Regions from separate parts of the Mesorhizobium sp. P2_D6 genome, predicted to be linked through region 1. Evidence: riboswitches for the same ligand, from Rfam matches in the RefSeq annotation. Region 1 holds a riboswitch; each other region holds the start of a gene.
What was found. Region 1 has a riboswitch for cobalamin ahead of AC1D1L_RS14220 (CbtB domain-containing protein). Riboswitches for the same ligand answer to the same signal wherever they lie in the genome.
Positions count from the first base shown of each region.

Region 2: linked by a shared signal. The riboswitch ahead of AC1D1L_RS30620 (DUF1636 family protein) and the one ahead of AC1D1L_RS14220 (CbtB domain-containing protein) in region 1 are both predicted to bind cobalamin.
Region 3: linked by a shared signal. The riboswitch ahead of AC1D1L_RS02655 (aromatic ring-hydroxylating oxygenase subunit alpha) and the one ahead of AC1D1L_RS14220 (CbtB domain-containing protein) in region 1 are both predicted to bind cobalamin.
Region 4: linked by a shared signal. The riboswitch ahead of metE (5-methyltetrahydropteroyltriglutamate--homocysteine S-methyltransferase) and the one ahead of AC1D1L_RS14220 (CbtB domain-containing protein) in region 1 are both predicted to bind cobalamin.

Region 1 is NZ_JBFUEG010000005.1:440,964-448,732, forward strand. It holds gene AC1D1L_RS14190 (tyrosine phosphatase family protein) at 1-234, opposite strand, end outside; gene cobD (threonine-phosphate decarboxylase CobD) at 231-1,286, opposite strand; gene cbiB (adenosylcobinamide-phosphate synthase CbiB) at 1,285-2,262, shown strand; gene cobO (cob(I)yrinic acid a,c-diamide adenosyltransferase) at 2,302-2,916, opposite strand; gene cobU (bifunctional adenosylcobinamide kinase/adenosylcobinamide-phosphate guanylyltransferase) at 2,916-3,428, opposite strand; gene AC1D1L_RS14215 (CbtA family protein) at 3,421-4,200, opposite strand; gene AC1D1L_RS14220 (CbtB domain-containing protein) at 4,216-4,395, opposite strand; cobalamin riboswitch at 4,432-4,626, opposite strand; gene AC1D1L_RS14225 (gamma-glutamylcyclotransferase) at 4,694-5,386, opposite strand; gene AC1D1L_RS14230 (aromatic ring-hydroxylating oxygenase subunit alpha) at 5,509-6,672, shown strand; gene AC1D1L_RS14235 (heparan-alpha-glucosaminide N-acetyltransferase) at 6,946-7,769, shown strand, end outside.
Region 2 is NZ_JBFUEG010000025.1:22,482-30,250, forward strand. It holds gene AC1D1L_RS30595 (NADH-quinone oxidoreductase subunit D) at 1-567, opposite strand, end outside; gene AC1D1L_RS30600 (NADH-quinone oxidoreductase subunit C) at 577-1,182, opposite strand; gene AC1D1L_RS30605 (NuoB/complex I 20 kDa subunit family protein) at 1,187-1,768, opposite strand; gene AC1D1L_RS30610 (NADH-quinone oxidoreductase subunit A) at 1,759-2,124, opposite strand; gene AC1D1L_RS30615 (winged helix-turn-helix domain-containing protein) at 2,458-3,657, shown strand; cobalamin riboswitch at 3,687-3,889, shown strand; gene AC1D1L_RS30620 (DUF1636 family protein) at 3,929-4,354, shown strand; gene cobW (cobalamin biosynthesis protein CobW) at 4,357-5,409, shown strand; gene AC1D1L_RS30630 (cobaltochelatase subunit CobN) at 5,428-7,769, shown strand, end outside.
Region 3 is NZ_JBFUEG010000001.1:591,236-599,004, reverse strand. It holds gene AC1D1L_RS02685 (carbohydrate ABC transporter permease) at 1-168, shown strand, start outside; gene bglA (beta-galactosidase BglA) at 174-1,835, shown strand; gene AC1D1L_RS02675 (ABC transporter ATP-binding protein) at 1,901-3,013, shown strand; gene AC1D1L_RS02670 (DUF680 domain-containing protein) at 3,187-3,426, opposite strand; gene AC1D1L_RS02665 (DUF680 domain-containing protein) at 3,550-3,753, opposite strand; gene AC1D1L_RS02660 (DUF680 domain-containing protein) at 3,834-4,037, opposite strand; cobalamin riboswitch at 4,541-4,743, shown strand; gene AC1D1L_RS02655 (aromatic ring-hydroxylating oxygenase subunit alpha) at 4,860-6,107, shown strand; gene AC1D1L_RS02650 (FAD-binding oxidoreductase) at 6,186-7,286, shown strand; gene AC1D1L_RS02645 (PqqD family protein) at 7,450-7,769, shown strand, end outside.
Region 4 is NZ_JBFUEG010000015.1:67,401-75,169, forward strand. It holds gene AC1D1L_RS25710 (cytochrome P450 family protein) at 1-812, shown strand, start outside; partial or broken gene AC1D1L_RS25715 (cytochrome P450) at 779-1,074, shown strand; cobalamin riboswitch at 1,348-1,547, shown strand; gene metE (5-methyltetrahydropteroyltriglutamate--homocysteine S-methyltransferase) at 1,664-3,994, shown strand; gene AC1D1L_RS25725 (DUF982 domain-containing protein) at 4,707-4,955, opposite strand; gene AC1D1L_RS25730 (DUF982 domain-containing protein) at 5,227-5,529, opposite strand; gene AC1D1L_RS25735 (Ros/MucR family transcriptional regulator) at 5,774-6,238, shown strand; gene AC1D1L_RS25740 (cold-shock protein) at 6,497-7,096, opposite strand; gene AC1D1L_RS25745 (adenosine kinase) at 7,476-7,769, opposite strand, start outside.

The sequences.
Region 1 (7,769 bases):
GCGATCCCATTTGCGGGCAAAATCGAGCAGATTGCGCACATGATCTTCGCCCGGCATGGTCATGCCGTCCTGCGCCACCGCAATATCGTGCATGACCAGATGCAGGTGGTTTTCCCGCGCAATCGAGGCCGGCCGCGTCACCTCGGTGCCGGCGGCAAGCAGCGACAGCACGCGCTCGGCGCCGCTTCTGGCCACCGTCTCCTCGAGCTTGGACAGCGAACAGACATGGATCATCGCGCTATCTCCCTGGCGCTATCGTCGCGCCGTGCGGCCCAGTCGGCAAGCGCCGATTCGAGCCGTTGCCATTCCTCATCGGCACCAGGCAGCCCGGCACGCAGCACCTGTGGTCGGTCGGAAAAATGCCGAAGCAGGATGCCGCGCTCGCCGAGCGCCGAAAACAGCCCGGCCGCGTCCGGCATTTGAAGATAGCGAAACAGCGTCGTGCCACCGGCGACGGGAATCCCAAACCGGGCAAACAGCGCATCCAGCCGCGCGGCATCCTCCGCCAGCCGGCGCCGCATGTCAGCCTGCCAGCCGCTGTCGGCAAGCGCGCGGATGCCATATTCGAGCGCCGGACCGGCGACGGCCCAGGGTCCGAATTGCGTCTCCAACCTCTCGACCGCCAGCGTGTCGGAAAGTGCAAAACCGAGCCGCAGGCCGGCAAGGCCAAAGAACTTGCCGAAGGAGCGCAGCACGACGATGCCGCCCTGCCCGACATCGCCGGCCAGGCTTTCCACGTGCGGGCCGACATCCATGAAGGCTTCGTCGACCACCAGCAGCCCGCCCTTGGCGCGCAACTCCCCGGCAAGCAGCAGCAGCCTTTCCCGCGACACGACACGTCCATCGGGATTGTTGGGATTAACGACAATGGCAAGGTCAGCTGCGGCAAGCACCTCGACATCCTCGACCTCCGCCACCGCATGGCCGGCGATGGCGGCCACCCTGGCGTGTTCGGCATAGGTCGGCCCCAGCACCAACGCCCGGCCTGGGCTCACCAGCGAGGCGACGCGCGGCAACAGGATCTGCGTGCCCGGGGCTGCTGCAACATGCACCGCCGACGGCGCGCCATAGGCATCGGCGGCGACCTTAGCCAGTTCATGCAGACGCGCCACTTCCGGCAATCGCGACAGAGCGGTGGCGGGCAGATCGAAAAGCGGGTAGGAGTGCGGATTGATACCTGTCGAGAGATCGACGAAAGGCTGTGGCGCGTGGGGGAAGAGCGCGCTCGCCCGGCCAAGGGATCCACCGTGATCCACCGCAGCAATCGCTCCATCAGAAAGCTTCATGTCGGTCCTGATCGCTTTCCTGTCGCTGGCCATCGAACGCATCCTGGGCTACCCGGACTGGCTGTTCCGTGCCGTTGGCCATCCCGTCACCTGGTTCGGCAGGCTGATAGCCTTTCTCGACCTCCGGCTCAACCGCGACACTGATTCCGACGCGCGGCGTCGTCGCCGCGGCATGCAGGCGCTGCTGGTGATCGTGCTGGTGCCGGCGCTGATCGCCTTCATCGTGCAAATCCTGCTGTGGCAACTCTTTCCTGCCGGGATGATCATCACGGCGATCATGGCCTCGTCGCTGCTGTCGCAGAAGAGCCTCACCGAACATGTCGAAGCGGTGGCCGATGCGCTGGACACCGGCGGGCTGGCGCTCGGCCGTATTGCCGTCGCGCGCATCGTCGGCCGCGACCCCGAAAAGCTCGACCACGCCGGCGTCAGCCGCGCCGCGATCGAAAGCCTGGCCGAGAATTTCTCCGACGGCATCGTCGCGCCTGCCTTCTGGACCGGGGTCTGCGGGCTGGCCGGCGGTGTCGCCTACAAGGCCGCCAACACCGCCGATTCGATGATCGGCCACCGCACCCCGCGCCACGAGGCCTTCGGCCGGGCGGCGGCACGCTTCGACGACTGGATCAACCTGCCGGCCTCCCGGCTGACGGCGCTGTTGATCGTCGCTGCCGCCTTTCTTGTCCGCGACGCCGACCCTCGCAACGCTTGGGAAGCTGTGCGCCGCGACGCCAAAAAGCACCGCTCGCCCAATGCCGGTTGGCCGGAGGCGGCGATGGCAGGAGCGCTCGGCCTGGCGCTGGCCGGCCCGCGCAGCTATGGCGGCGTTGTCGTCGAGGATGCGTTCATGGGCGAAGGCGGCCGTCGCGAGGCGGAGAGCCTGGACATCAGGCGGGCGTTGAAACTCTACCAGGTCGCCGACTATCTGCTGATCGCGCTGTTCGGGTTGCTCTCGGCGGCGCTGATCGCGATGACGTTCTGAACGGTTCTTACCCTCCCCACAAGGGGAGGGTAACCCGGCTCAAAACTCAATCCCTTGCTGCGCTTTCACGCCCGCAGAAAAATGGTGCTTGGTCACGCCCATCTCGGTGACAAGATCCGCTGCCTCGACCAACGCCGGCTTGGCGTTGCGGCCGGTGACGACGACATGCAGGCCTTCGCGCCGCGCCTTTAGGGCCGCCACGACCTTGTCGAGATCGAGATAGTCGTAGCGCAGCGCGATGTTCAGTTCGTCCAGCACGACAAGGCTGATGGACGGATCGGCGATCAACTCCAGCGCCTTGGCCCAGGCTGCCTCGGCCGCCGCAATGTCGCGCTTCAGGTCCTGCGTTTCCCAGGTGAACCCCTCGCCCATCGTGTGCCAGATGACACGGTCGCCGAAAGCGGCGAAAGCATTCTTTTCGCCGGTGTGCCATTTGCCCTTGATGAACTGGACGACGCCGACCCGCTTGCCATAGCCGAGCATGCGCAACGCCAGGCCGAAGGCCGCCGTGGTCTTGCCCTTGCCGGGTCCGGTGTTGACGATGAGCAGTCCCTTCTCGACCGTCTTTTCGGCAACCTCGGCGTCCTGCACCGCCTTGCGCTTGGCCATTTTGGCACGGTGGCGTTCCTCGTCTTTTGCGTCGATGTCGGTCATTATTTCACCTTGAGCGGCAGCCCGGCCACCATCAATAGCACCGTATCGGCAATTGCCGCGACGTGCTGGTTGAGTCGCCCGGCAGCGTCGCGGAACCGGCGTGCCAGCGCATTGTCGGGCACGATGCCTTGCCCGACTTCGTTGGAGACCACGAACCACGGTCCGCGCGGCTGCGAAAGCACATCGGCGAGCCGCTGGCATTCCACCGCGAGATCATGGTCGGCCAGCATATGATTGGTCAGCCACAGCGTCAGGCAATCGACAAGCACCGGCTGGTTGTCGGGCAAGGCCTCGAGCGCGCCGGCGAGATCGAGCGGCGCATCGACGGTTGCCCAGCCCTCGCCGCGCCGCGACCTGTGTTGCGCGATGCGCTCACGCATCTCATCGTCATAGGCTTCAGCGGTGGCGATATAGACCCATGGCGGCGGTAGCGCCGTCGCCAGAGTTTCGGCATGCGCGCTCTTGCCGGAGCGCGCACCGCCGATGATGAAGGTCAAACTGCGATCAGGCAAAGCTGTCGCGCAGGCTGGTCGCCGTACCGGTGAAGCGTCCGCGCACCACACCGACAACCGCGCCGAGCACCAGCCAGAACACCAGATTGGTCACCGTCACCGCCACCACGAACTGGTGGTGCAGGCCTTCGGGGATCGGCGTCTCGAAGCTGTCCGGCTGCGGCGCGCCGACAATATGCGGCGCCACGATCAAGGCCACGGCCAGGATCGCCAGCGGCAGCGATTTGCGGAAGGCGATCAGGCCGAGACCGGCCGCGGTCGCCGCCACCGTTGCCCACCACCAGATCTGGCGCTGGGTGAGGTCGGCCGCCGGCATCGCCGGCAGTTCCGGCGGCAGGCCGAGGCCCGGCGCGAGCGTGAACACGGCAAAGCCGGCCAGACCCCAGAACACGCCCTGGCGCCAGTTGCCGATGCCGCCGGCGAATTCGGAAACCGCCACCAGGACCAGCGCGAAACCGATGCCGGTGACGATATTGGCCAGCACGCTGAAGGCGAAGCGTTCGAAGCCGTCGGCCGGCGCCCAGCCTTCGTCCTCCGCCGGCGCGGCTGCTTCAGCCGGTGCCGGTGCTGCGCTGCTCATGGCATTGGTGTCCTCAGCGTTGGCGGCGGGCGCCGCGGCATGCTCATGTTGATGGCCGCCGCCGGCCTGTTCGTAGACTTCCGCCTTCAGGATGAGCGGCACGGTTGCATAGGCCTGCATGCAGGCGAGAACGACGCCGGCCACGAGCCCGGCGATCGCCGCGACGAACACGACGTTGCGAAACAGATTCATGATGTCAGATCCTCGTCAGTGGCAGGGAAACGCCATCGAATGGCGATAGTCGTGCGCGGCATTGTGGACCGCATCGATATGCGAGAAGCCGACAACGCCGATGACGAAAATGCCCAGAAACGCGCTAAGCACGAGCTGCATGAAGCGCGACTGCGAGGAGACGGAAGCGCCGAGGGAGACGGAAGCGGTATTCATATCTTGTCCTTTCGCCCTCCACCCGAGGGCATCGAAGTCAGTTCCCTGTCGCCGGCAGGTCTCCTGGCTCGCGGATCAGCGCCCTTCCCCACCTTCCCGAAGAAAAATCCTCAGTGGCTTGGAGAGGACTACCGCACACAGTTGCGGGGGCAGCCACGGCATTGGGCAACAAGTCAGCCCTCACCGCATTCCCTCTTGGTCCCTAACGGAACCGACGACATGCGTGACTATAGGCTGAAACAGCCGCATCCGGCAAACCAAATTCCGCCGGCCAACAGCGCGAATGCGCCATGCGGCGTTACGGGTTCAAGGCGGTGATCCGCTCGGCAACCAGCCGCTGCAGCCGCCACAGATGGCGGTCGTGAATGCCGCGCTCCTCCAGATTCTTCACCGTGTTGTAGAGATAGTCGGCGCCCGACCCCCAGTGCCCGCAGGATGTGGCCAACCGCTCGACGACCTTCGCCTCGTCGAGCGGACCTGAATAGGTCAGGCCGTTGCGGTTGATGACGAAAGCCAGCGCCCTGAGCGGACCGGCCTCGCTTGCAAGCTTCAGCATGCGCGGCCGGTAGCTTGTCGGCTTCAGCGTGACTTCGCGCCGGAACAGCCGGCCCAGTTGGTGGCGTCGGTTGTCGTCGGCTAGCCGAAAGGCAACGCCTTTGCACTGGCCACCGCTGTCGAGCGCCATCATCAGGCCGGGGCTTTCCTTGGTGCCCCGCCAGCGCGTCATGTTCATGCAAAAGGAACGGTGCCAGCCGCGCGCCAGCGCAACACGCTCCTCGACATAATCGATTTCCGGTTTCCAGATCAGCGAGCCATAGCCGAAAAGCCACAGCGGTTCGGTGTCCGGAAGCTCGGCCTGCAATTCATCCAGCAGCGAATCATAGTCGCTGTCATCCAGATGCATCGAGTCTGGATCCGGCCCGGGGTCCCTGATCTCGCGCCAGCAACGCGCGACCAGCTCCGGCGTAAGCGACATCTGTCGTGCGGCCACGTTCCGAATCCCCCATATCCACGACATGATTATGCGCCGCGCCCCAAACCGGCAATGCGGCACCCTGATTGACAAACGATTTGCCGAGGTGTCGGCTGGTGTATCCCCAGAGGAAGCCAGCCATGCAACCCAATCCGAGCCAGCGCGATCCCTATAATGGCCTGACCCGGCTGGAGCCGACGCTGCCGTCTTCGGCCTATTGGGACGCCGGCGCATACCAGAGCGATCTCGACGCCATCTGGTACAAAAACTGGCTGCTCGTCTGCCGCGAGGCTGACCTTGCCCAGCCTTTGGCGTTCAGGACATTTCGTGTCGGCACGCAGGAAATCGTCGTGCTGCGCGACGACACCGGCGAACTGCGCGCCTTCCACAACACTTGCCGGCATCGCGGCTCGCAGCTTTGCCAGGAGAGCGAGGGCCGGCTGAAGGCGCGGCTCATCACCTGCCCCTACCACGCCTGGTCCTATTCGCTGCGCGGCGATCTGGTGCGCGTTCCCTCGAAATCGCTGCCCGACGGTTTCGACAAGGCCGATCATCCGCTCTACCGCGTGGCGCTCTCGGTCTGGCGCGGCTTTGTCTTCGTCAACCTGGAGGAGGACGCGGCCGGCTCGGCGCAGGCATCCTTCGATCCGGCTTCCGGCAACCTCGGCAACTGGCCGCTGGAAACGCTGGTATCAGGCCATGTCCTGCGCAAGGTGATGAACTGCAACTGGAAGATCTTTTGGGAAAACTTCAACGAGTGCCTGCACTGCCCTGGCGTCCACAAGGACCTGTCGCGGCTGGTGCCGATCTACGGCCGCGGTCTGATGAGCCGGCACGACGACCCCGACTGGGTTCGCCATGCCGACAATGACGCGCCGGAGTTTTCCGGCGGCTTGCGCGCCGGCGCCGAGACCTGGTCGCGCGACGGCCAGACGCATGGTCCCATATTCACCGGCCTAACGCTGGCCGAGCGTGCAGCCGGCCAGACCTATGCCACCAGCCTGCCATCGATGTTCATCGTCGGCCATGTCGATTATGTCCGCACCGTGCGCCTGACACCGCTCGACCCCGAGCAGACCGAACTCACCGCCGAGTGGCTGTTCGCGCACGAGGCGCTGGCTCAGACTGACATCGACAATGTCGTCGCCTTCGGCACCCAGGTGCTCGAGGAGGATGCGGCGATTTGCGAGATCAACCAGAAAGGTCTGCGCTCGATGCGCCACCAGGCCGGTGTGCTGATGCCCGAGGAGTACGACCTGCACCGCTTCCACAACTGGGTGCGCGAGCGGCATGCGGCGCTCTGATCAAGCGACTTCGGCAGATAGCGCCAGGTGACGAAGCCGCAGGCCGCGGCCAGCAGGCCGAGCGTGACGAAAACCGAGCCTAGGCCGAAAAACGCCAGCACCACCGAATAGACCAGTGGCGGCAAAAAGCGAATTCGGCCAAAGCCTTTCCGGCTCCGGCCTAAAGCGCCGCCTCATGCAGCCGCGACGCGAGCGATGCCAGCGCGGCCGGCCTTCTTTTGTCCGGTGCAACCGTGATAGTCGTCTTCAGGGGCTGAATCAGATTACGAGACCATGAGCATCCATACCGCACCTGTTCCGGATCAACCGAAGCGCATCGTCGCCATCGACGTCATGCGCGGCATCGCGCTGATCGCCATGGCCAGCTACCACTTCACCTGGGATCTCGAAAATTTCCACTACACCGATCCCGGCCTTACCGCCGTCGGCTGGTGGAAGATCTATGCGCGCTGCATCGCTTCGACCTTCCTGTTCCTGGTCGGCGTCAGCCTGTTTCTCGCCCATGGCAGGCAGGTCCGCTGGAACGGTTTCTGGAAGCGCTTTGCCATGGTCGCGGTGGCGGCGGCCGCCATATCGGCGGTCACCTATTTCTTGACGCCGGACAGCTTCATCTTCTTCGGCATCCTGCACGAGATCGCGCTGGCCAGCCTGCTCGGCCTTCTGCTCCTGCGGCTGCCGGCGCTGCTGACGATGGTCGTGGCGGCGGTGGTGATCGCAGCGCCCCTCTATCTCCGATCCGAAGCCTTCGATCATCCGGTGTTATGGTGGGTCGGCCTGTCGGCAATCAACCCGCGCTCCAACGACTATGTGCCGCTATTTCCCTGGTTCGGCGCCGTGCTTGTCGGTATCGCTACGGCAAAACTAGCCTCCACCACCGGCGTTCTGGCGCGGCTGGCGACGCTGACGCCTGGAAGCTGGGCCAAGCCGTTCACCTTCATCGGCCGCCACAGCCTGGCGTTCTACCTGATCCACCAGCCGCTGCTGTTCGGCTGTGTCTGGCTGTTCTCGCAAATCTCGCCGGCGCCGGTCGAGACAAGGGAAGTGGTCTTCCTCAAGGAATGCCAGGTATCCTGCGAACAGCAGCGCGACACGGAGTT
Region 2 (7,769 bases), on a different contig from region 1:
CTTGTCGAGATCGTTGAGCGACTTCAGGAACGGATCGATCCACTTGCCGATGTCCTCGACCAGCTTCGCCGGCAGGTCCTGGTGCACGCCGCCGGGGCGGAAATAGGCGGCATGCATGCGCGAGCCGGAAGCCCGCTCATAAAACACCATCAGCTTTTCACGTTCGACGAAGCCCCACAGCGGCGGCGTCAGCGCGCCGATGTCGAGCGCCTGCGTCGTCACATTGAGGATGTGCGACATGATGCGGCCGATCTCGCAATAGAGCACGCGGATCAGTTGCCCACGCTTCGGCACCTCTATACCGAGCAGCCGCTCGGCAGCGAGCGCGAAGGCATGTTCCTGGTTCATCGGCGCGCAATAGTCGAGCCGGTCGAGATAAGGTACGGCCTGCAGATAGGTCTTGTGCTCGATCAGCTTTTCGGTGCCGCGATGCAGCAGGCCGATATGCGGATCGACGCGATCCACGACCTCACCGTCCAACTCAAGCACCAACCTCAAAACACCATGCGCCGCAGGGTGTTGAGGTCCAAAGTTAATGTTAAAATTGCGGACGGAGGTTTCGGCCATTCTGGCGCCTCAATTCGTCTTGGCTTTTTCGTCCCCGGGCAGCACGTAGTCGGTGCCCTCCCACGGGGAAAGAAAATCGAAATTGCGGAATTCCTGCTTCAATTCCACCGGCTCGTAGATCACGCGCTTGGCCTCGTCGTCGTAGCGGACTTCGACGAAACCGGTCAGCGGGAAATCCTTGCGCAGCGGGTGACCCTCGAAGCCGTAATCCGTGAGGATGCGGCGCAGATCCGGATGGCCGGAGAACAGGACGCCATAGAGATCGTAGGTCTCGCGCTCATACCAGTCGGCGCCGGGATAGACTGATGTCAGCGACGGCACCAGCGTCTCTTCGTCGGCCTGGACCTTGATGCGGATGCGCAAATTCTGCTTCGGAGACAACAGATGATAGACGACATCGAAGCGCTTGATCCGTGACGGATAGTCGGCGCCGCAGACATCGATGATCGAGATGAACTGGCAGCGTGGATCGTCGCGCAAGAAGGTCGCCACGTCGATCAGGTCGCCGGGCTCGACGGAAATGCCGAGCTCACCATAGGCCAGCACCGCGTCTTTGACGCGGCCCGGCAGCTTTTCGCCGAGATAGGTCGACAGTTCGCTAAGGGATGCGGCCATGGATTTACCGTTCGATCGTGCCGGTGCGGCGGATTTTCTTCTGCAGCAGAAGAATGCCGTAGAGCAGCGCTTCGGCGCTCGGCGGGCAGCCGGGCACATAGATGTCGACCGGCACGATGCGGTCGCAGCCGCGCACCACCGAATAGGAATAGTGGTAGTAGCCGCCACCATTGGCGCAAGAGCCCATCGAGATGACGTAGCGCGGCTCCGGCATCTGGTCGTAGACCTTGCGCAGCGCCGGCGCCATCTTGTTGGTCAGCGTTCCCGCGACGATCATGATGTCGGACTGGCGCGGCGACGCGCGCGGCGCAACACCAAAGCGCTCCGAATCGTAGCGCGGCATCGAGGTGTGGATCATCTCGACGGCGCAGCACGCCAGACCGAACGTCATGAACATCAGCGAGCCGCTGCGCGCCCAGGTGATCAGCGCCTCGGTCGAGGTGACCAGAAACCCCTTGTCGGCGAGTTCATTGTTGATCTCGAGGAAGAACGGATCGTCAGAACCGACCGGACGTCCGGTATTGGGGTCGATCAGGCCCTTGGGCTTCGGCGCGACGAGTGTGCCGGAACTGTCGTTCAATCCCATTCCAGCGCTCCTTTTTTCCATTCATAGGCGAAGCCGATGGTCAGCACCGCCAAAAACACCATCATCGACCAGAAACCGAGCATGCCGATCTTCGAGAACGACACCGCCCACGGGAACAGGAAGGCCACTTCCAGATCGAAGATGATGAACAGGATCGACACTAGGTAGAAGCGGATGTCGAATTTCATGCGGGCATCGTCGAAAGAGTTGAAGCCGCACTCATAGGCGGAAAGCTTTTCCGGGTCGGGATTGCGGTAGGCCACCAGGAACGGCGCGATGATAAGCGCCAGGCCGACGACTGCCGCCACGGCGATGAAGAGGACGATGGGCAGGTACGAACTGAGCAGTGCGTTCATGCTGCGGCTTTCCGTTGGCGGCCAATCCACTTTGATTACAGCAACCAACCCTAATGCGGAAGCGTGACAGTTTAACCGCTGAACCGTTTTAGGTGCCTATGCTGCAACGCGGCGAGGGTTAGCGCAGGGCTTTCGGCGAAGCAAGTCAAACCTTGTTCAAAACGCAGTGCTGGACGGCAGGTCGGGAAAAACTGGTCCGATCCGCTCCTGTTTGATTTCCTTCACCTTTTACTCCACTTTTGTCTCCTGACATGTCTCCCGCCATTCGCCTGCTAGCATGGTCGGAATCACCGGCTAAAAATGCGCGAACAGGACCAGGGCAAAGGCATCTTGATGAAGGACAAAATATCGCTCGCCACGGCCAGGCGGATCGCACTGGCCGCGCAGGGTTTTACCGACCCCCGCCCGGGCGGCACACCCGATCGCCGCCACCTCGCCCGGGTGCTCTCGCGCACCGGCCTGCTGCAGATCGATTCCGTCAGCGCCGTGGTGCGCGCCCACTATATGCCGCTCTATTCGCGCCTTGGCCCCTACCCGCTGGCTTTGCTCGACAATGCCGCCATCACCCGCAAGCGCGCGGTGTTCGAATATTGGGCGCATGAGGCCTCGTTTCTGCCGGTCGAGACCTGGCCGCTGATGCGCTGGCGCATGCAGCGTGCCGAGAGCGGCGACGAAATGTATCTCGGCCTCGCCAAATGGGGCCGCGAGCACGCCGCCTATATCGAGGAGATCTACCGCGCGGTCGCCGAGCGCGGTCCGATCGCCGCTTCGGCGCTCGAAGGCCAGAAGGGCTCGGGCGGCTGGTGGGGCTGGAGCCATGCCAAGCATGCCTTCGAGTGGCTGTTCTGGGCCGGCCGTATCACCACGGCCCACCGTCGCGGCTTCGAGCGCTTCTACGACCTGCCCGAGCGCGTGCTGCCGCAGGCGATCCTCGATCTGCCGGTGCCGGCGGCCGAGGACGCGCACCGCGAGTTGCTGCGCATTTCCGCCCGCGCCCACGGCATCGCGACATCTGGCGATTTGCGCGACTATTTCCGCCTGTCGCCGGCCGACATGAAGGGCCGGCTGGAGGAACTGGTCGAGACGGGCGAGCTTTTGCCGGTGCGCGTCGAAGGCTGGGACAAGCCGGCTTACCTCCACAAGGACGCCCGCCTGCCGCGAAAAATCGAAGCCCGCGCCTTGCTGGCGCCGTTCGACCCCGTCGTCTTCGAGCGTTCGCGCAGCGAGCGTCTGTTCGATTTCCACTACCGCATCGAGATCTACACCCCGGCCGAAAAGCGCCAATACGGCTATTATGTCCTGCCCTTTCTGCTCGGCGACCGGATCGTGGGGCGCGTCGACCTCAAAGCCGACCGTCCCGCCAGCGTGCTGCGCGTCCACGCGGCTTATGCCGAACCCAAAGCGCCACCTGAGACCGCCGCACAACTCTTCGAGGAATTGAAGCAGATGCAGGGCTGGCTTGGCCTCGAGCGCATCGAAGTGACGCCGGCCGGCGATTTGGGACAGCCTTTGGCCGACATTGCCATGTCGTAGCCGTGCGTTGACAGTACTGCCCGCAAAAGCCTAAATCCGCTGCAGACGGTCCCCTGCCCGCAACGGCTGGGGCCAAGAGGGAATGCGGTGCGGGACAAAATCCCAAATCCGCGGCTGTCCCCGCAACTGTAAGCGACGAGCCAAGGCCGAAAGCCACTGGGTAACACCGGGAAGGCGGCTACCAAGGCGATGACCCGCGAGCCAGGAGACCTGCCGTCTGCGACAGAAGAATCCGATCGCCTGGCGGGTTTCCGGGCAAGGAGCCCGGTTTTTGGACCAGAACAGCAGTTTTTCGGCTGGCACAGCGGATATTTCGTCCGCCGATAGCGACGCCTTGGTCGGCGTCACCGTCATCGTCTGCGCCTCCTGCCGCGACGAGACCGGCTCAGACGCCCATCCCCGCGCTGGCGAATTGCTGGCTGAGGACACGCGCCGCGCCGCTGCCGGCGACATCCGTGTCCGCACCGTCGAATGCCTCGGCAATTGCAAGCGTCGGCTCAGCGCCGCGATCCTGCGCGATGGCTGCTGGAGCTATGTCTTCGGCGACCTGACCACGACCAGCGGCGCCGACCTCGTCACCGGCGCAAAACTCTTCGCCACCTCGACCGACGGCCTCATCCCCTGGCGCGGCCGGCCCGATAGCCTCAAGCGCGGCCTCGTTGCCCGCATCCCACCCCTCGACATGTTGAAGGACTGACCATGAACGCTCCAAATCCGGCCGGCAATCTCTCCCGTGTTCCCTGCACCGTCGTCACCGGCTTTCTCGGCGCCGGCAAAACGACGCTGGTCCGTCATCTCCTGGAAAACGCCGGCGGCAAGCGCATTGCCATCATCGTCAACGAGTTCGGCGACATCGGCATCGACGGCGAAATCCTGAAAGGCTGCGGCATCGACACCTGCCCGGAGGAAAACATCGTTGAGCTGGCCAATGGCTGCATCTGCTGCACCGTCGCCGACGATTTCGTGCCGGCCCTCGACCAGATCCTGGCGCTGACGCCGAAGGTCGACCACATCCTGATCGAGACCTCAGGGCTGGCTTTGCCCAAGCCGCTGGTCCAGGCTTTCCAGTGGCCGAGCGTGAAGAGCCGCGTGACGGTCGACGGCGTCATCGCCGTGGTCGACGGCCCGGCACTGGCCGAAGGCCGCGTCGCCAACGACATGGACGCCCTGCAGGCACAGCGTGTTCAGGATGAGACGCTCGATCACGACGATCCAGTCGAGGAAGTCTTCGAGGACCAGATCGCCTGCGCCGACCTGATCATCCTATCGAAGAGCGACCTGATGGATTCAGCCGGTTCGGCCCGCGCCAACGCCATCATCAATGAGCATTCCGCCCGCGCCGTAAAAATCGTGGCGACCGCGCATGGCAAGGTCGATCCCTCGATCCTGCTGGGCCTCGGCCTCGCCGTCGAGGACGACATCGAGAACCGCAAGTCGCACCATGACGGCGCTTTCGACCACGAGCACGACGACTTCGACACCTTCATCGTCGACATTCCCTCGATCGCCAATCCCGACGAACTGGCAAAGCGCGTCACCACCATTGCCGAAGAGGAGAATGTGCTGCGCGTGAAAGGCTTCGTCGATGTCGGCGGCAAGCCGATGCGGCTTTTGCTGCAGGCCGTCGGCCCGCGCGTCAACCATTACTATGACCGCGCCTGGACGGCCGAGGACGACCGCCGCTCGCGCCTCGTCGTCATTGGCCTCAAGGGGCTGAACCGCCCGGCGATCGAGCGTATACTCGCCGGCTGATCTCAGGCACGAGCCGCGATGCACATCCTCACCACGACATCCGCCTCGCTCGACGATCTCGCCGAGCCGGTCGATCTCAGGCAGACGCCGGCGGATATTGTGGCGCTGTCCTTCACCGATAGCGACCTCGCCGGGCTGGCGGCCGCATGGAAGGCTGATGCCGGCCGCCTGCCCTCGATGCGATTGGCGGCGCTCCGCGACCTGCGCCACCCCATGTCCGTCGACCTCTGGGTCGACAGCGTCGCTCGCCACGCCAAGATGATTTTGGTGCGCATCCTCGGCGGCTACGACTGGTGGCGCTACGGCTGCGACCAGCTTGCAGCAATCGCCCGAGAGCGGGGCATCAAACTCGCCCTGCTGCCCGGCGAAAGCCACGACGAGGACCTGCGCCTGATCGAAGCCTCGACGCTGCCGCGTGAGGAACTGGACGCCTTGCTTGATTATTTCCGCGAGGGCGGCCCGGAGAATATGACAGCGCTGATGCAGCGGCTGGCGGGGCTGGCCGGGTACAATGTGGTGGCGGCCGAGCCGGTCGCGGTGCCGAAAGCCGGCTACTACGAGCCAGGCCGCGGCGTCGTCCCCCTCCCCCTTGAGGGGAGGGTCCGGCCGCAGGCCGGGGGTGGGGTCGCCGGTGAAGTGCGCCGACTTTCTGAAGCGCGGCGACAGAAAGAAACGTCGAACCCAGTCGTACCGACCCCACCCGGCCCTGCGGGCCACCCTCCCCTCGAGGGGGAGGGAGACGCCGCAGCTGTCGTGCCCATCCTCTTCTACCGCTCAATGCTGCTGGCTGCCGATGTCGCGCCCATCGATGCCCTCTTTGATGCCCTTCGCCAGCGCGGTATCACCCCGGTCCCGATCTTCGTCTCCAGCCTGAAAGACGCCACCTCCCTCGCCTTCGTCGAAACCGCGCTGGCCTCGCTCAAACCCGCCGCCATCATCACAGCCACCGCCTTCGCTTCCGGTGCCGAGCCCGGCGTGGAAACCCTGTTTGACCGCGCCGGCGTGCCCGTCTTCCAGGTCATCGTCGCCACCACTCGCCGCGACGTCTGGGACAACAACCAGCGCGGCCTAGCGCCCGCCGACCTTGCCATGCATGTCGTGCTGCCCGAACTCGACGGCCGCATCCTTGCCGGCGCGATTTCCTTCAAGGGCGAAAGCGAGACCGACCCCGCACTCGGCCACCGCGCCTTCGCCAACCGGCCGGAACCGGATCGCGTGGCGCAGGTGGCGGATAGGGTAGCGGCGTTTATTCGCCTGCAGGAGACGGCTCGCGCGGCGCGCAAGTTCGCCATACTGATCCCGGATTACCCAAGCGCGCCTGGCCGCACCGGCTATGCCGTGGGCCTGGATGTGCCGTCGAGCGTGCTGGCCATGCTGCATGACCTGAAGGAGCAGGGCTATGCGGTTGAAGGGATTCCGCAATCACCGCGCGCGCTGCTGGATGCGTTGGAGCGGAGTGATGATGGGTTGGGGTTGGGGGAGTATCTCGGGCTCTCCAAGGATTTGCCTGCTGAGGCAATTGCCAAAGTAGAAGCAGCTTGGGGAAAGGCTGAAGAGACGGGTTTGCGCGAGGCGCCCCCCTCTGTCCTGCCGGACATCTCCCCCACTTGGGGGGAGATCAGCAGTTCCGTTGGCGGCTCCCTTCCTGCAATGTCAGCGATTGGCGAAAGCGCAGATGACGGCTCAATCTCCCCCCAAGTGGGGGAGATGTCCGGCAGGACAGAGGGGGGCGTGACAGAACGCCAACCTTCGCTATCAAGCAAAAAGCACTTCCCCTTCCGCGCCGCGACCTTCGGCAACATCACCGTCGCACTTGCCCCCGACCGCGGGCGCTCGGCTGACCGTCGTGCCGACTACCACGACCCGACGCTGCCGCCACGCCACGCCCTGCTCGCCTTCGGCCTGTGGCTGCGCAAATCGCTCGGCATCCATGCTCTCATCCATGTCGGCGCGCACGGCACGCTGGAATGGCTGCCCGGCAAGACGGTCGCGCTGTCGCAAGCCTGCTTTCCCGAGATCGTCACCGGCCCGCTGCCCGTCATCTACCCCTTCATCGTTTCCAATCCGGGCGAAGCAGCACAAGCCAAGCGGCGCATCGCCGCCGTCACCCTTGGCCATTTGCCGCCGCCGCTGACCGGCGCCGGCCTTGACGAGGAACAGCACAAACTGGAACGCCTGGTCGACGAATACGCTCAGGCCGACGGCCTCGACCGCCGCCGCCGCGACCGCCTCGCAAAACTGATCGTCGACACCGCGCGAAAGACCGGCCTTGCCTCCGAAGCCGGTGTCGCCAAGACCGACGCGCCCGATGAAGCGCTGCGCCGTATCGATGCCTGGCTTTGCGACCTCAAGGATTTCGC
Region 3 (7,769 bases), on a different contig from region 1:
ATCGTGCTGACCGCCAAGCTCAATGCGCTGCTCGGTTCGCGCGGCGGCGACTGGGAGATCCTGACGACATCGGCCTTCGTCACCATCATCGTGCCGCTGATCGTGTTCTTCTCGCTACAGCGCTATTTCGTCCGCGGGCTGCTGGCCGGCTCGGTCAAAGGAGGTTGAGACTGATGCAATCCGCTTTGAAGGCGACCTCGAAACCCGATCTCGCCGTCGATCGCGACTGGTGGCGGGGCGCGGTGATCTACCAGATCTATCCGCGCTCCTACCAGGACTCCGATGGCGACGGCATAGGCGACCTCAAGGGCATCATCCGCAGGTTGCCCTACATCGCCTCGCTGGGTGTCGATGCCATCTGGATTTCGCCCTTCTTCAAGTCGCCGATGAAGGATTTCGGCTACGATGTCTCGGACTATTGCGACGTCGATCCGATGTTCGGCACGCTTGCCGATTTCGACGCGCTGGTGGCGGAAGCCCATCACCTCGGTCTCAAGGTGATGATCGACGAAGTGCTGTCGCACACCGCCGACATCCATCCATGGTTCAAGGAAAGCCGCGCCAATCGGGCTAACCCGAAGGCCGACTGGTATGTCTGGGCCGACGCCCGGGCGGACGGCACGCCGCCCAACAACTGGCTGTCGATCTTCGGCGGCTCGGCCTGGCAGTGGGACACAAGCCGCCAGCAGTATTATCTGCATAATTTCCTGTCCGAGCAGCCGGACCTCAACTTCCACAATCTGGAAGTCCAGGACGCGCTGCTCGACGTCACCCGCTTCTGGCTGGAGCGCGGCGTCGACGGCTTTCGCCTCGACACCATCAATTTCTACTTCCACAGCCAGGGGCTGGAGAACAACCCGCCGCTGCCGCCGGAAGAGCGCAACGACCAGACCGCACCCGCTGTCAATCCGTACAACTACCAGGACCATCTCTACGACAAGAGCCGGCCGGAGAACCTTGCCTTCCTCGAGCGGTTCCGGACGCTGCTCGACGAATATCCGGCGACCGCCGCCGTCGGCGAAGTCGGCGATTCGCAGCGTGGGCTGGAAGTGGTGGCCGCCTACACGGCCGGCGGCAAGCGCGTCCATATGTGCTATTCCTTCGACTTCCTGGCGCCGGAAAAGATCAGCGCCGCCAAGGTGCGTCAGGTGCTGGAAGCCTTCGGAAAGGTCGCCAGCGACGGCTGGTCATGCTGGGCCTTCTCCAATCATGACGTGATGCGTCCGGCTTCGCGCTGGGCCGCCGATGAGGCCGATCCGGCCGCCTATCTCAAGGTGATCTCGGCGCTGCTGATGTCGCTGCGCGGCTCGGTCTGCCTCTATCAGGGCGAGGAGCTTGGGCTGGGCGAAGCCGAGCTTAAGTTCGAGGATCTGCAGGACCCCTACGGCATCCGCTTCTGGCCCGAATTCAAGGGCCGCGACGGCTGCCGCACGCCGATGGTGTGGGATGCAACCGCCAGCAATGCCGGCTTCTCGACGGCCAAGCCCTGGCTGCCGGTACCGGGCAAGCATTTGTCGCAGGCGGTCAACGTGCAGCAGGGCGACGCCGCCTCGCTGCTTGAGCACTACCGGCGCTTTCTCGGCTTCCGCCGCCAACATCCGGCGCTGGCCAAAGGCGACATCGAGTTCATCGAAAGCGAGGGCGACACCGTCGCCTTCACCCGCCGCGAGGGCAATGAGCAGATCGTCTGCGTCTTCAATCTGGGCAGCAGGCCGGCCGAGGTCGATCTCGGCCAGGCGCTGCAGCCCTTGGCCGGGCACGGTTTTTCGGGACAATCCGGCACAGGTTCGATCCGCCTCGGCGGCTACGGCGCCTGGTTCGGGCGCATCGACTGAGTTTTGACGAAACGGAATTTCTTGAGGAAATCTGGGTTCTCTAGGGAAATCACTGGGAGGAAATCATGGCCGATGTCACGCTGAGACAAGTGAAGAAATCATACGGCAATCTGCACATTCTCCATGGCATCGACCTCGACATAAAGTCGGGTGAGTTCATCGTCTTTGTCGGCCCGTCGGGCTGCGGCAAGTCGACCTTGCTGAGGTCCATCGCGGGGCTTGAGGAGATCACCTCCGGTGAGCTGAAGATCGCCGGCGAGGTGGTCAACGATGTGCCGCCTTCGAAGCGCGGCATCGCCATGGTGTTCCAGTCCTATGCGCTCTACCCGCACATGACCGTCTACGACAACATGGCGTTCTCGATGAAGATCGGCAAGGAAAGCAAGGCCGAGATCGACAAACGGGTACGGCAGGCAGCCGAGATCCTGCAGCTGACCAAATATCTCGACCGTCTGCCCAAGGCGATGTCGGGCGGCCAGCGCCAGCGCGTCGCCATCGGTCGCGCCATCGTGCGCAACCCGAAAGTGTTTCTGTTCGACGAGCCGCTGTCGAACCTCGACGCGGCGCTGCGCGTCGCCACCCGCATCGAGATCGCCAAGCTCAAGGAATCGATGCCGGCTACAACGATGATCTACGTCACCCATGATCAGGTCGAGGCGATGACGCTGGCCGACCGCATCGTGGTGCTGAAGGACGGCCATATCGAGCAGGTCGGCACGCCGATGGACCTCTACAAGAAGCCCGGCAATCTGTTCGTCGCCCAGTTCATCGGCTCGCCGGCCATGAATATCTTGCCGGCGACAATCGACAAGACCGGCGACCCGACCATCGTCAGCCATGTCGGCGGCCGCAAGGCCACGGTGCCGATCGCGACACCGGCTTCGGCCAAGGGCGCGGCGGTCAGCTTCGGCGTGCGGCCGGAAGATCTGTCGGTCGCCACCGGCACGGAGTATCTTTTCGAAGGCGTGGTGGACTATGTCGAGCAGCTCGGCGAGGTCCAGCTGGTCTATGTCGACATCGGCCGCGCCGACCTGCCGCTGGTGACCAAGCTGCCCGGCAATGTCGAGGTCAAGCGCGGGGCGAAGCTGCGGTTGACTGCGGATGCCGGCGACCTGCACATCTTCGACGCCGACGGGCATTCCTTCTCGCTCAAGCCGGTGGAAGTGAAGGCGGCCTGAGATCGGCGCGTCGTATCGGCATGAAAAAGAGCGGCGGGCCAGGCCCGCCGCTCTTTTTTAAAACTTCGGCTGTTAGAGCAATTCCAGGAAAAGTGTGAGCGGTTTTCCGTCCGGGAATTGCGAAAAACAAACAGATAGAGCGGTTCGCCGTTTCTGTGAAACGGTGAAACGTTCTAGCGATTGCCGAAGAGGTTCCGGTCGCTGCCTTGCGGGGCGGACTTCTGTACGTCGCCCGACGAGTTCAACAGCTTGTAGACCGGCGAACCGGTGTTGGGCACCGACGACGTCCGGGTGTTGTCGACGTTGACGGTCGCCTGGTTGTCGACGGCGCTAGAGCCGACATTGTCGTTGCGGGCATAAGCACTGCCGGCGGCAATCAAAAGCGCAGCGGCAGCAAGAGCGATCTTCTTCATGTCAAGTCTCCTGAATTTTTATCATGTGGCAGAGCGGCTGGTGATCACGCCGCTCTGCAGCTTGTTCGATGTTCGACTGGGATCGTTGTCCGAAAAACTCTGAGGTCAGATCCCGATCGTCTGTTAGCGACCGAAGAGGTTACGGTCGGCGCCCTGTGCGGGGGCCTGAGCAGCCGGATCCGACTTCGCAACCGAAGCCGTGTGGCCACTATCCGTCGACGTAACCGCAGGCTGGTTGGCGCCGTTCGAACCATAGTTGTCACTGGCGGCGAAAGCGCTGCCGGAAACGGCCAGAACGGCGGCGGCAGCAACGATGATCTTTTTCATTTTAAATACTCCTGAATTTCTTCGAGATCCCAAGAGCGGCGGACAGGCCGCCACGCTTTTGTTTGGATCGGTATCAGCTGTTAACGGCCGAAGAGGTTGCGGTCGCTGCCCTGAACGACGGGCTGCTTGTCAGCGGGCACCGACTTCTGAATGGAAGCCGTATACGAGCTGTCAACCGCGGCAGCGGGCTGGTTCGCACCATTGGAACCATAATTGTCGCTACCAGCGAAGGCGCTGCCGGTGATGGCCAAAACGGCGGCGGCAGTAAGGATGATCTTTTTCATTTTTAGTACTCCAGTTTTGCTGTCCGTCTAGCGGCGTGTGGTGGGAGCAATTCGCGTCGTTCGGACAAGCCCCGATGTGGGAAAGCCATAGGCTGGTTTCCAATCACGAAGTTGTTCCGGCTGGGCCATGATTTCACCTCTTGTAATTTTCATAAGCATGCCTATCATCTCACTTTGTGTAAATAATACAAAGTCTTATGTGACCATGCCGTCTGGCTCACCGAGTGTGTCCGGGCGTCAGCGTTCACACTGTCCTGCACGCATTGTCAACAGAAACGAACCGTTCGGTTCGATTTTAGAAACTGCTAATAGTCACTTTTCGATACCGTTGACGTGTTTTCCCTTAGTCGGCAGTCTGATTCGTGGTGATTTGCGAGGGGCCGCGATCCGCCCCGAAAACAACGCCGTCAGCCCCACGATCGTCTGCCGCCGCGTTTGTCGTGCGTGTCGCGCCGCATGGAGACGATGTCGCTTTCATGCCGATGTCGCGATCGCTGCCGTGATTAGATGATCCCATCTCAGGTGCCGCTTCGTGACGACGGAGCGGAGAATTGGGAAGCCGGTCAGAATCCGGCGCTGCCCCCGCAACGGTGGTGGAGTTCAAGTCGCAACGGGAGACCACTGGGCAAGAAGCCTGGGAAGGTGTCGCGATGGTCCGCAAGGACAACTCCAGAGCCCGGAAACCAGCCCGAGATGCTTGAACTCGACTGATCGCGGTGGGCGGTCAAGAGGTGGATAGCGCATGCCGGCATATTGCCGGCCTGCGGCCGATCCTTCCTCCATCACCACCAAGTTCAGTCCTTAAACCACGAGGACAGAACTATGGATGCGCGCAACGACATGCTGAGGCTCTTGAACGGCCGCAAGCAAGGCTTTTCGCTCGAGCAACCCTTCTACACCGACCCGGACTATTTCAAGCTCGACATGGAGCTGATCTGGTATCGTGACTGGCTGTTCGTCGGCCATGATTGCGAACTGCCGAAGCCCGGCAGTTATATCACCGTGCAGATCGGCGACTATCCTGTGGTGCTCGTCCGCGATCAGAAGGGCAACATCAACGCCTTTCACAATTCCTGCCGCCATCGCGGCAGCCGGGTCTGCAACACCGAGAAAGGCACGGCGGCAAAGCTCGTCTGCCCCTATCACCAATGGACCTACGAGCTCGACGGCCGACTGCTGTTCGCCCGGCAGATGGCCGAGGGTTTCGACAAGAGCCAGTTCGGCCTGAAGCCGGTCGCCTGCGAAAGCGTGGCCGGGTACATCTTCATCTGCCTGGCGAAAGAACCTGCAGACTTCGCGCCGATGCGGGCCATGATCGAGCCCTACCTCAAGCCGCACCGGCTGAGCGAAGCCAAGATCGCTTTCGAATCGACCATCGTCGAGAAGGGCAACTGGAAGCTGGTCTGGGAAAACAACCGCGAGTGCTACCACTGCGCCGGCAACCATCCCGAACTCTGCAAGACCTTCCCGGAAGCGCCGACGGTAACCGGCGTGCAGGGCGCCGACAGCGATCCGGAGATGCTGGCGCATTGGGCGAAATGCGAAGCGGCGGGCCTGCCGAGCAAATTCCGCATCGATCCGGCCGGACAATACCGCGCCACCCGCGCGCCGCTGTTGCGCGATGCCGTCAGCTACACGATGACGGGAAAGCGCGCGGTGGCGAAGAACCTCTCCGACACTGTTGCCGCCGACCGTATCGGCACCTTGATGCACTACCACTATCCGACGACCTGGAACCACATCCTCATCGACCATGCAGTGACCTTCCGGGTGCTGCCGATCAGCGCCACCGAAACCGCGGTGACGACCAAGTGGCTGGTGCACAAGGATGCGGTCGAGGGTGTCGACTACAACCTTGAAGAGCTCACGCATGTCTGGACCGAAACCAACGACCAGGACCGCCGCATCGTCGAGGAAAACGCCTTCGGCATCCTGTCTCCGGCCTATGAGCCGGGCCCCTATTCGGAGCTGCATGAGGGCGGCGTGATCCAGTTCGTCGAATGGTACGCAGCCTTCATCGGTCCGCGCCTTGCCGAAGGCGGCCGGCCGGCGCTGCGCAGCGTCGCGTGAGCTCATGTCGCCCAAAAGTGTATTGCGGTTTTGGGATCACGACATGAGCAGAGCAAAAAGGACAGAGGGATGAATGCGATGACGGATCTTGGGCTCTATCGCCATCTCGACCAGATGGCGCCGTGGAATGACAGGCTGCAGGTGCTGGAGGTGATCGGCGTCAGCGACGAGGCGCCAGGCGTCAAGACCTTCACCTTCCGCTCCGACAACCAGACCTGGTTCCGCTACAAGCCGGGTCAGTTCGTGACGCTGGAGCTGCCGACACCGGACGGGCCGCTGATGCGCACCTACACGCTGTCGTCATCGCCGTCGCGGCCGTTTTCGATCGCAGTAACGGTCAAGGCGCAGGCCGGCAGCATCGGCACGCGATGGATGTTTGACCATCTGACGCCCGGCTCGCATGTCAAGGCCTATGGACCGGCCGGCGACTTCTCGTTGCACAGCCACCCGGCGGCCAAATATCTGTTCATTTCGGCCGGCTCCGGCGTGACGCCGATGATGTCGATGCTGCGCTGGCTGAACGACTGCGCGCCATGGACAGATGTCGGCTTCGTCAATTGCGCGCGGCGTGCGGAAGAGATCATCTTCCGCAAGGAACTCGAACTGCTCGGCGGTCATATGCCCGGCCTGTCGCTCGGCTTCATGATCGAGGAACGCTCGAGCCGTGAAGGCTGGTACGGCCATATGGGCCGCATCGACGCGATCCGGCTGCCCTTGCTGGCGCCCGATTTCCGCGAGCGCGAGATCTTTTGCTGCGGTCCCGATCCCTTCATGCGCGCCGTGCGCGGCATGCTGGATGCCGCCGGCTTCGATATGATGAAATATCATCAGGAGAGCTTTGCCGCGCCCGCGGTGGAGGAAATCCCGGCGCCGTTTGCGTCTCCCGCTGAAGAAGGCATCACTGCTCCTGCCGAAGCCGTGACGCCGATCCGCTTCTCGCTTTCGGAGGTCGACGCCGAATGCGTCGCCGGCCAGACCGTGCTGCAGACGGCGCGCGCCTCGGGCGTGCGGATTCCCGCTGCCTGTGAATTCGGCCTGTGCGGTACCTGCAAGGTGAAGAAGGTCTCCGGCGGTGTCGAGATGAGCCACAATGGCGGCATCCTCGACCACGAGATCGATGACGGCTTCATTCTTGCCTGCTGCTCAAAACCGCTGTCGGCGCTCGAAATCGAGGCCTGAGCGGCCGCCATAACCGTAGCTGCTCATCAGGCGCAGACAGGGTGCCTGCGGGTCTTTGTCTTGCCAAGAATGGGCCAACTGATTTAGACGCACTCTCGGAAGGGCTTGCCAGACCGTGAAATCGGCGCGATCCCTTCAAGGGCGTCTGGGACGGGATGGAGCGATGCAGCAACGGGTCTATGCGGTCGCGAGCAAGGATATCGTGTTCGAATCGTTCGATGGCGAGGCCGTCGTTCTCGACCTCTCGAATGGCAAATATTTCGGCTTCTCCGATTCCGGCAGCCGCATCTGGCAGGCGCTGTCGTCAGGCGTCGCCGCCCAGGCGCTGGTCGGAGCGAAAGCGGGTGCGGCGACAATAGGGTTGGCCGATCTCGACAGCTTCATTGCCCGGTTGCTCGACTTCGGGCTACTGGCGGCTGCGGAAACACCAGCGCAACCGCTTTCAGGCGACCTGCTGGCTGAGCTTGCCGCCACCAGCGAGCC
Region 4 (7,769 bases), on a different contig from region 1:
CCGATCTGATGTGCGAGTTCGCCGCTCCGCTGCCCACCAACGTGACCGCCGAACTGTTCGGTTTGCCGGACGAACAGCGCGAAGAGATCGTCGCGCTCACCTACAGCCTGGCCAACACCTCCGCCACAGCCGAAGAGGTGCGACAGACGCGGCAGCGCATCCCGGAGTTCTTCCGTCGCCTGATCGCGCTCAAGCGGGGCCAGCTCGGCGATGATCTGGCTTCGGCCCTGATCGTCGCGCGTGACAATGGCGAGCTCGTTTCCGACACCGAGCTCATCGACATGCTGTTCATGGTGCTGTCTGCGGGCTTCGTGACCACCGCCGGCGTCATCGGCAATGGCATGGTGGCATTGCTGACGCATCCGCAGCAACTGCACCTGGTGCGCAGCGGCCAAGTTCCGTGGTCACAGGCGATCGAGGAGATCCTGCGCTGGGGCAGCTCAGCGGCCAATCTGCCGTTCCGCTATGCCACCCAGGACGTGGAGATCGACGGATGCATGGTCCGCCGCGGCGATGCCGTCCTGATGGCGTTCCATGCGGCGAACCGGGACGAAAAGGCCTTCGGTCCCGGCGCCGACAGGTTCGATGTCACCCGGCGGCACAACCCGCATTTGTCGTTCGGCGAGGGGCCGCATTCCTGCCTGGGCGCTGCGCTGGCGCGCCTGGAATTGTGCTGCGCCTTCCCTGCGCTGTTCGGGCGGCTGGAGGATCTGGCGCTGGCCATCGCCGCGGAGGACGTCGTCTACATGCCGTCTTACGTCATTCGCTGCCCGCAGCGCCTGCCGGTCACCTTCCGCCCTTCCGTCGCTTAGCGAGTGCGGCACGCACCCCAGATTCGGTGATTCTCGGTTCGCCGGGATGGCTGGTCTCGCACGAGGGGGGGGCGAGCATGCCCGGTTACGCACGATCGTGACGCCGGCCTTCAGCAACCGCAGGGTGAAGCTGCTCGCGCAGCAGGTCGAGGCGATCGCCACGCAGTTGTTCGAGACGCTGACGGCCCAGCCCCAACCCGCCGACCTGCAGCGCCACCTCTCCTTTCCGCTACCGGACGTGGTCATCAGCGCGCTGATGGGGAATGCGCAAGCACGCTGAGCAAAGCCGAGCGGGGTACAAATACCGGGATTCCCGGCGGACCGTGACGGCCTCGCCCCACTTTACGCCCTTGAGCCCGGCGACCTCGATCTGATCCGGCGTCGCCGATAGGGACAAGGACCTCTCCGAGCCTGCACTGATGAGAGGCGGCATCGTATGCGGCTTTGGGCGAAAGAGACCGATCAGCGCAAGGGCATTATTCGCATCATCACATAAACATCTCGTTATATGTATTGACAAGGAGCAAAGCGGCTGTGATTATGCGTATGTCATGGTTCTCCGCGCGGCACTGCTGTAGCGGAGCTAAGAGGGAAGCCGGTGCGATGCCGGCGCTGCCCCCGCAACTGTTAGCGGCGAGCCAAGCCCATTGGTGTCACTGAGGCGAACGGCCTCGGGAAGACGGGCAGAGGCTTTGACCCGCGAGCCAGGAGACCTGCCACGACGAACAACGTCCACGGGCGGGGTGTCTCGGTGGTCGCAGTAGCCCGGCTTCGTGCCGCCTGCTCGCGCGTTCCTTGTCCCCACGCCCCAACCATCGGGGTATGGCATGACTGTCTCTCAACAAATTCCTGTGACAACGCTCGGCGTGCCGCGTATCGGTCGACGGCGGGAACTCAAATTCGCGCTTGAAAGCTACTGGTCCGGAAAATCTCCCGCTGCCGACCTGCTCGCGACGGCGAAGGCGCTACGCGCCGCCAGCTGGAGGGAGCAGCACGATCGCGGCGTGTCGAAAATCCCGTCCAACGATTTCTCGCTTTATGACCATGTGCTCGACACCGTCGCCATGGTCGGCGCCGTGCCAGCACGATACACCTGGACTGACGGCGAGGTCCCACTCGATACCTATTTCGCCATGGCGCGCGGCAACCAAGGTCAGGCCGCTGATTGTGGACATGCCGGTGACGAGCATGCGGCCAACGGGCATGGCCTCGCCGCGATGGAAATGACCAAATGGTTCGACACCAACTATCACTACATTGTGCCGGAACTTACGGACGATCAGACCTTTGCCCTCTCGTCGGCGAAACCGGTCGATCATTTCCTCGAGGCCAAGGCGCTCGGCATCCACACGCGCCCGGTCCTGCTTGGACCGGTCACCTTTCTCAAGTTGGCGAAGTCACCGGAGGAGGGTTTCAACCCTGTCGCGCTCCTGCCACGGCTGCTGCCCGTCTACGACGAGCTCCTGCGGAGGCTGAAGCTCGCGGGAGCCGATTGGGTGCAGATCGATGAGCCGGCGCTCGTGCTCGATCTGATTCCCAACGAACGCGATGCATTCCAATTCGCCTACTGCCGGCTGTCGAAGGCAGCACCCGAGCTGAAGATCATGATCGCTACATATTTCGGATCGCTGGGAGGCAATCTCGAGACCGCAATTTCTCTGCCCGTGGCGGGACTGCACGTCGATCTCGTGCGCGCTCCAGAGCAGTTGGAGACCGTCGGCCGGCTCGCGCGGAAGGACCTTGTGCTCTCGCTCGGGCTGATTGACGGCCGCAACGTCTGGCGCGCGAACCTGCCTGCCATGCTTGACCGCATCAAGCCGATCGTCGCCGGTTGGCCGCTGGACCACGTGGAGATCGCCCCGTCCTGCTCGATGCTGCATGTGCCGATCGACCTGGACATGGAGACGGCACTCGATGCGGATGTGAAATCGTGGCTCGCCTTCGCGGCGCAAAAGACCGACGAGCTGGTCGTGCTCGCCCGTGCCCTGGCCGAAGGCCGGGACGCGGTCGCCGCCGAACTGGAGGCGTCGGCTGAGGCTGCCGCCGGTCGCGCGACATCCGCGAAGGTGCATGATCCGCTCGTCGAAGCACGGGGCGCCACCATCAAGGTCGCCATGACGCACCGGAAGAGCGCATTCGACGTGCGCTCCAAGCTTCAGGCCGACACGTTTGGCTTGCCATCCTTCCCCACCACGACGATCGGCTCCTTCCCGCAAACAGTCGAGGTTCGCAAGGCGCGGGCAGCCCATGCCAAGGGCGATTTGAGTTACGTCGACTATGAGGCCTTCCTGAAGAAAGAGATAGAAGCCGCCGTTCGCTGGCAAGAAGAGATCGGACTCGACGTGCTGGTCCACGGCGAATTCGAGCGCAACGATATGGTGCAGTATTTCGCTGAGCAGCTCCGCGGCTTCGCCTTCACGCAACACGGCTGGGTGCAGAGCTATGGCTCGCGCTTTGTGCGCCCCCCGATCATCATTGGCGATGTGTCGCGACAACAGCCGATGACGGTACACTGGTGGCGATATGCTCAGTCGCTGACGCCGAAGCCGGTGAAGGGCATGCTTACCGGCCCGGTGACGATCCTCAACTGGTCCTTCGTCCGAGACGACCTTCCGCGCTCAGCCGTCTGCCGCCAGGTCGCGCTCGCCATTGGCGATGAAGTGAGCGACCTCGAAAAGGCGGGCGCCAGGATGATCCAGATCGACGAAGCCGCACTGCGCGAGGGCTTGCCGCTGCGCGAGGCCGACTGGCAGGCCTATCTCGACTGGGCCGTCGAATGCTTCCGGCTGGCTTCAACCGCGGTCGGCGATGCGACCCAGATCCACACCCATATGTGCTACTCCGAGTTCGGCGATATCGTGGACGCGATTGCCGCAATGGATGCCGATGTGATCTCCATTGAAACCTCGCGCTGGCAGATGGAACTGCTCGATACGCTCCGAACCTTCAAGTATCCGAACGGGATCGGTCCTGGTGTCTATGACATTCACTCGCCGCGGGTCCCGGAAGTGGGGGAGATCTCCAACCTCATCATGCTTGCGCGCGATCGATTGCTGGATGGCCAACTGTGGGTGAATCCCGACTGCGGTCTCAAAACGCGCAGATGGGAGGAGGTCCGCCCTGCCCTGGTGAACATGGTGGCTGCGGCAGGCGCAGTTCGGGAAAAAGCGCAGACGGCGTAGGGCTCGGTGCCACTCGCCGGCGGTGAGCGGCAACGCCACACACCGGGCAATCTTGGGGGAGTCTATCCGGCGGACCCAGGGCAATCGAGCTGCCAGTGACAAAGCGCCTCGGCAACGTTGTCCTGGCTGAACGCTTGTTGAGGCGCGTCGAAGTCAGCTGTCCCAGAGGCCGGCGTTGGCGGGCGATCGAAGGAGGCCGGCCCTCGAATGAGCCGGCCAGAGACAAGACGGCTCACCGTCAGCCAGTTTCGGATCATTCCGTATTGGATAATCCATTCTCACTATCATCTCCGATCTTTGTCGCCGAAACCCCGCTCCCGATCGTCGGAAGAAGCATCGGCGATCACGCCGCCGGGCCGCGGAGCGCGTTCCAGGAGACCAGTTGCAGTGCTAAGCCGGGTAAGGTTCCAACGGTACTTCTGGAGATCATTGAGGCGGCATCGAACTCTGCCTTCTGCAGCGGGCCAATTCCCGCTCGATGGCTCTGTCTGCCTCTGGCTTCAATCACGATCACCGCGACGGCGAAGCCGAGCGGCCGCAGCTGGCAGGCGGACCCCTTGTGTTTTGATGGTCAAGATCCGGCGCCGGACCAGGAAAGCCGTCGCGGAAATTGCGGGGTTAGCTTGCTCCTGGCCGATGCCGGCAGGGGTGTTCGGACCGCGTTCAATAGCGATGTGCAGACGGCCGAAATTCACGAGCGGCGTCCCAAATCTCAATCACTGCGCAGAATGCGTGCTTCGAGTGCGGCTGCGACGAAAGCTCGTCGAGCGGCTGGGGGATGGGTCTTACCGCGTAAAACCTGCAGACAGGTGTCCATCGCTATTCTGCGTTTATCGGTCTCATGATGCAGATCCCGCAGCAAGATAGCGGCCGCGTCGTTGACGTCGAACACGATACGCTCCGAGCTGCGGCGGCTAAGCTGAACAACGACTGGCCTCTCAAATCTGATCAACCCGGTCATCCCCCTCCTCCACAGCCACTATGCGGCAAACAGCCCGGGTCCCATTTCTTTACTCAGCCGAACGGGACCGCTGCATCTGCGCCACTGAGCCTGGCCATTGGCGGGCAAGCCATCGCCATGAGCTGCGTCTGGCCATGGTCAGCTTGCGTGCGATCTGCGGTTTTGCAGTCGGTGGTGAGGAACGGCTTCTCATTCGCGTGGTCTAGTTGTGAAACCTGGACATAGTGCACTGTTTGACGCACCTCGCCAGTCTCAAACATGTCGTCGAAGTCTACACCTGCACTTTTCCACTGCCCGATCTGCAGGCGGCGATCCACTGCATCGCGGAGGTTGGATCTTCCAATATGGCGACCCGCTTCGCAAAGCCGAAAAAGGCATTGCGCGCCGTGCTTACCGGCTTGCGCCCATCGTATGCATCGTAGCATGCTCTCAGGGCGGCTTCGTGGATCAGGTCTCTGCGATCTTCCGGCCATTCATTGAGAAAATCGATTGCATCCGCAAGGCCGGCAATCTCTTGGATGATGTGCGTTGCGCGCTTCACGAAAAGGGGGCTGCTGAAAGCCTCAGCGTTCATTGGTTTCTCCCAACTTTCTAAATAGCCAATTTGCGGTGAAGAGGCGCCGCATCGACACGGCGACCATGGCACAATGTGTTGTCAGGGCGATGACGGTTCAAGAGGAAGATCCGCGCCTGCGGCCGGGTGTGTATCGATCCGCCAACACATCATGCAATGGCTTGGTTGCCATCAAAGGCGGTCGTCACTATTAAGCTATGAAGTGATTCTTCACCGCCTAGTCTAAGCCCGCAGGAGCGTTTTCATGACCGAAGAAACCGAGAGCAAAGCCGACAACCTCATCGAACTCACCGCCCATGTCGTCTCAGCCTATGTTTCGAACAATCCGGTTCCCGTCGGTGAACTGCCTGGGCTTATCGGCCAGATCCACATCGCATTGAAAAGCACTGCTGGTGGTGCCGCACCAGAAAAGCCGGAAGCTCTCAAGCCTGCCGTACCGATCAGAAAATCGGTTACACCCGATTACATTGTCAGCCTTGAGGACGGTAAGAAGTTCAAGTCGCTCAAGCGTCACCTGGCCACCCACTACGGCCTCACGCCCGACGAATATCGCGCGAAATGGGGGCTGCCGGCGGACTATCCCATGGTGGCGCCGAACTACGCTGCGGCGCGCTCGGCATTGGCCAAGACCATGGGTCTGGGCCGCAAGCCGAAGGAACCGGGAGCGCCGGCACCTGCCAAGCGTGCCCGCAAGAAAGCCGCAGCCTGACCGCGCTTTTCGGGACCGACGAAGCGGATCCGGCATCATTTCGCAAGCGCGAGATAGAATTTGTGCATTGCAATACCGCGGCGATCGATATGATCGTGGTGTCGGCCATCTACTCCTCCCAGATGTGATGCCGACGCTGAATGGGGCGCACCTCCTCCCGCGTCTCATTCTAAATCGAGCCCGCTGCCACCTCCTCCCGGTAGCGAGCTTTTTCTTTGTCTGAGGCGCGATTTCGGTCCAGGGCCAACGCATTTGGCTCTAAGCGAGGCGAATGCTCCGAACTTCCAGGCCTTTCTTGCCCTGCCCGCATTGGACAAACACCTTCTGACCCTCCATTAGCATGCTCAGTCCTGAGCTGGTCAGCGCGGTGGCATGAACGAAGATGTCCTTCTCACCGTTTTCAGGAGCAATGAAGCCGAAGCCCTTTTGGGGATTGTACCACTTGACCGTGCCCTCGCTCTCCAACTGGGCACTCGTCCCGGCGGTGGACTCTCCAGCGCAACGCGTATGTACCTGAGTTCGCGCGGTCTGATCGCCGACCTCCAGCACTTGCGCGACCTGATGACCTCTTGGACTTTCTTCCGTTGTGACCTTGAGACGCGTTCCCTCGGAAACACTGCGGCTCCCGGCCGCCCCCAGCACCCGGATGTGCAGATAGGCCTCGATGCCCTCCGGCAATTTGACAAAGCCAAAACCCTTGCTGGTGTTGAACCACACCACTTCGGCGTCGACAGGATCCGCGGTTACAGTGGACGAACGCTGAAAGTAGCTTGGCTCGGAAGGCCGTTCCGCAAAAGAAACCGGGTCATCGTCATGACGATGCCGGCGTGGCTCACGATGGTCTTTATATTTGCCCATGATCGTCTCGACTCGGCTGAACACCTCATTGCGCCTCCCGGCAGGATAATCTCAATCGGGCGATGCATTGATGTCAATTCACCAGTTGGCCGCTTCACCCGCTCTATCGCATCACGATCCCGGCCGACCTGTTGCCACACGAAGTCGACGATGGCGGATGAGCAATATGCGACAGGTCGACCTGCTGATCCGAACGCGTTCCCCATATCGCACGGCAAAAGGGTCGCGCTGAAGGGCGGCACCGCGATCAACCGTTTCGATCGTGACACGCCCCGGGCTGCCGCCTCACGCGGATGCGCATCCGACATTTCGATTTACGCGCAATTTACCCGCACAGCCTGCAGGAGGGAGACGAGCAGCTTGTCGTTGAGTCGTCCCGCTAGATCAACCCCGCCTGCTCGGCTTCGCGGCGTAAATTCTGCCTCGGCCTTGGGCCGATCTGCTGGATCACCAAGCCGGCCGCCAGCGAGCCAAGATTGCCGCAGGCCTTGAGGTCGCGGCCTTGCGTGTAGCCATGCAGGAAACCGGCGGCATAGAGGTCGCCGGCGCCTGTCGTGTCGACCAGTTCCTTGATCGCGGTTGCCTGGACGACCACGGTCTCGTCGCCGCGCACGATGACCGAGCCTTTTTCCGAGCGGGTCACGGCGGCAATCCGGCAATCTTTGCGGATCTG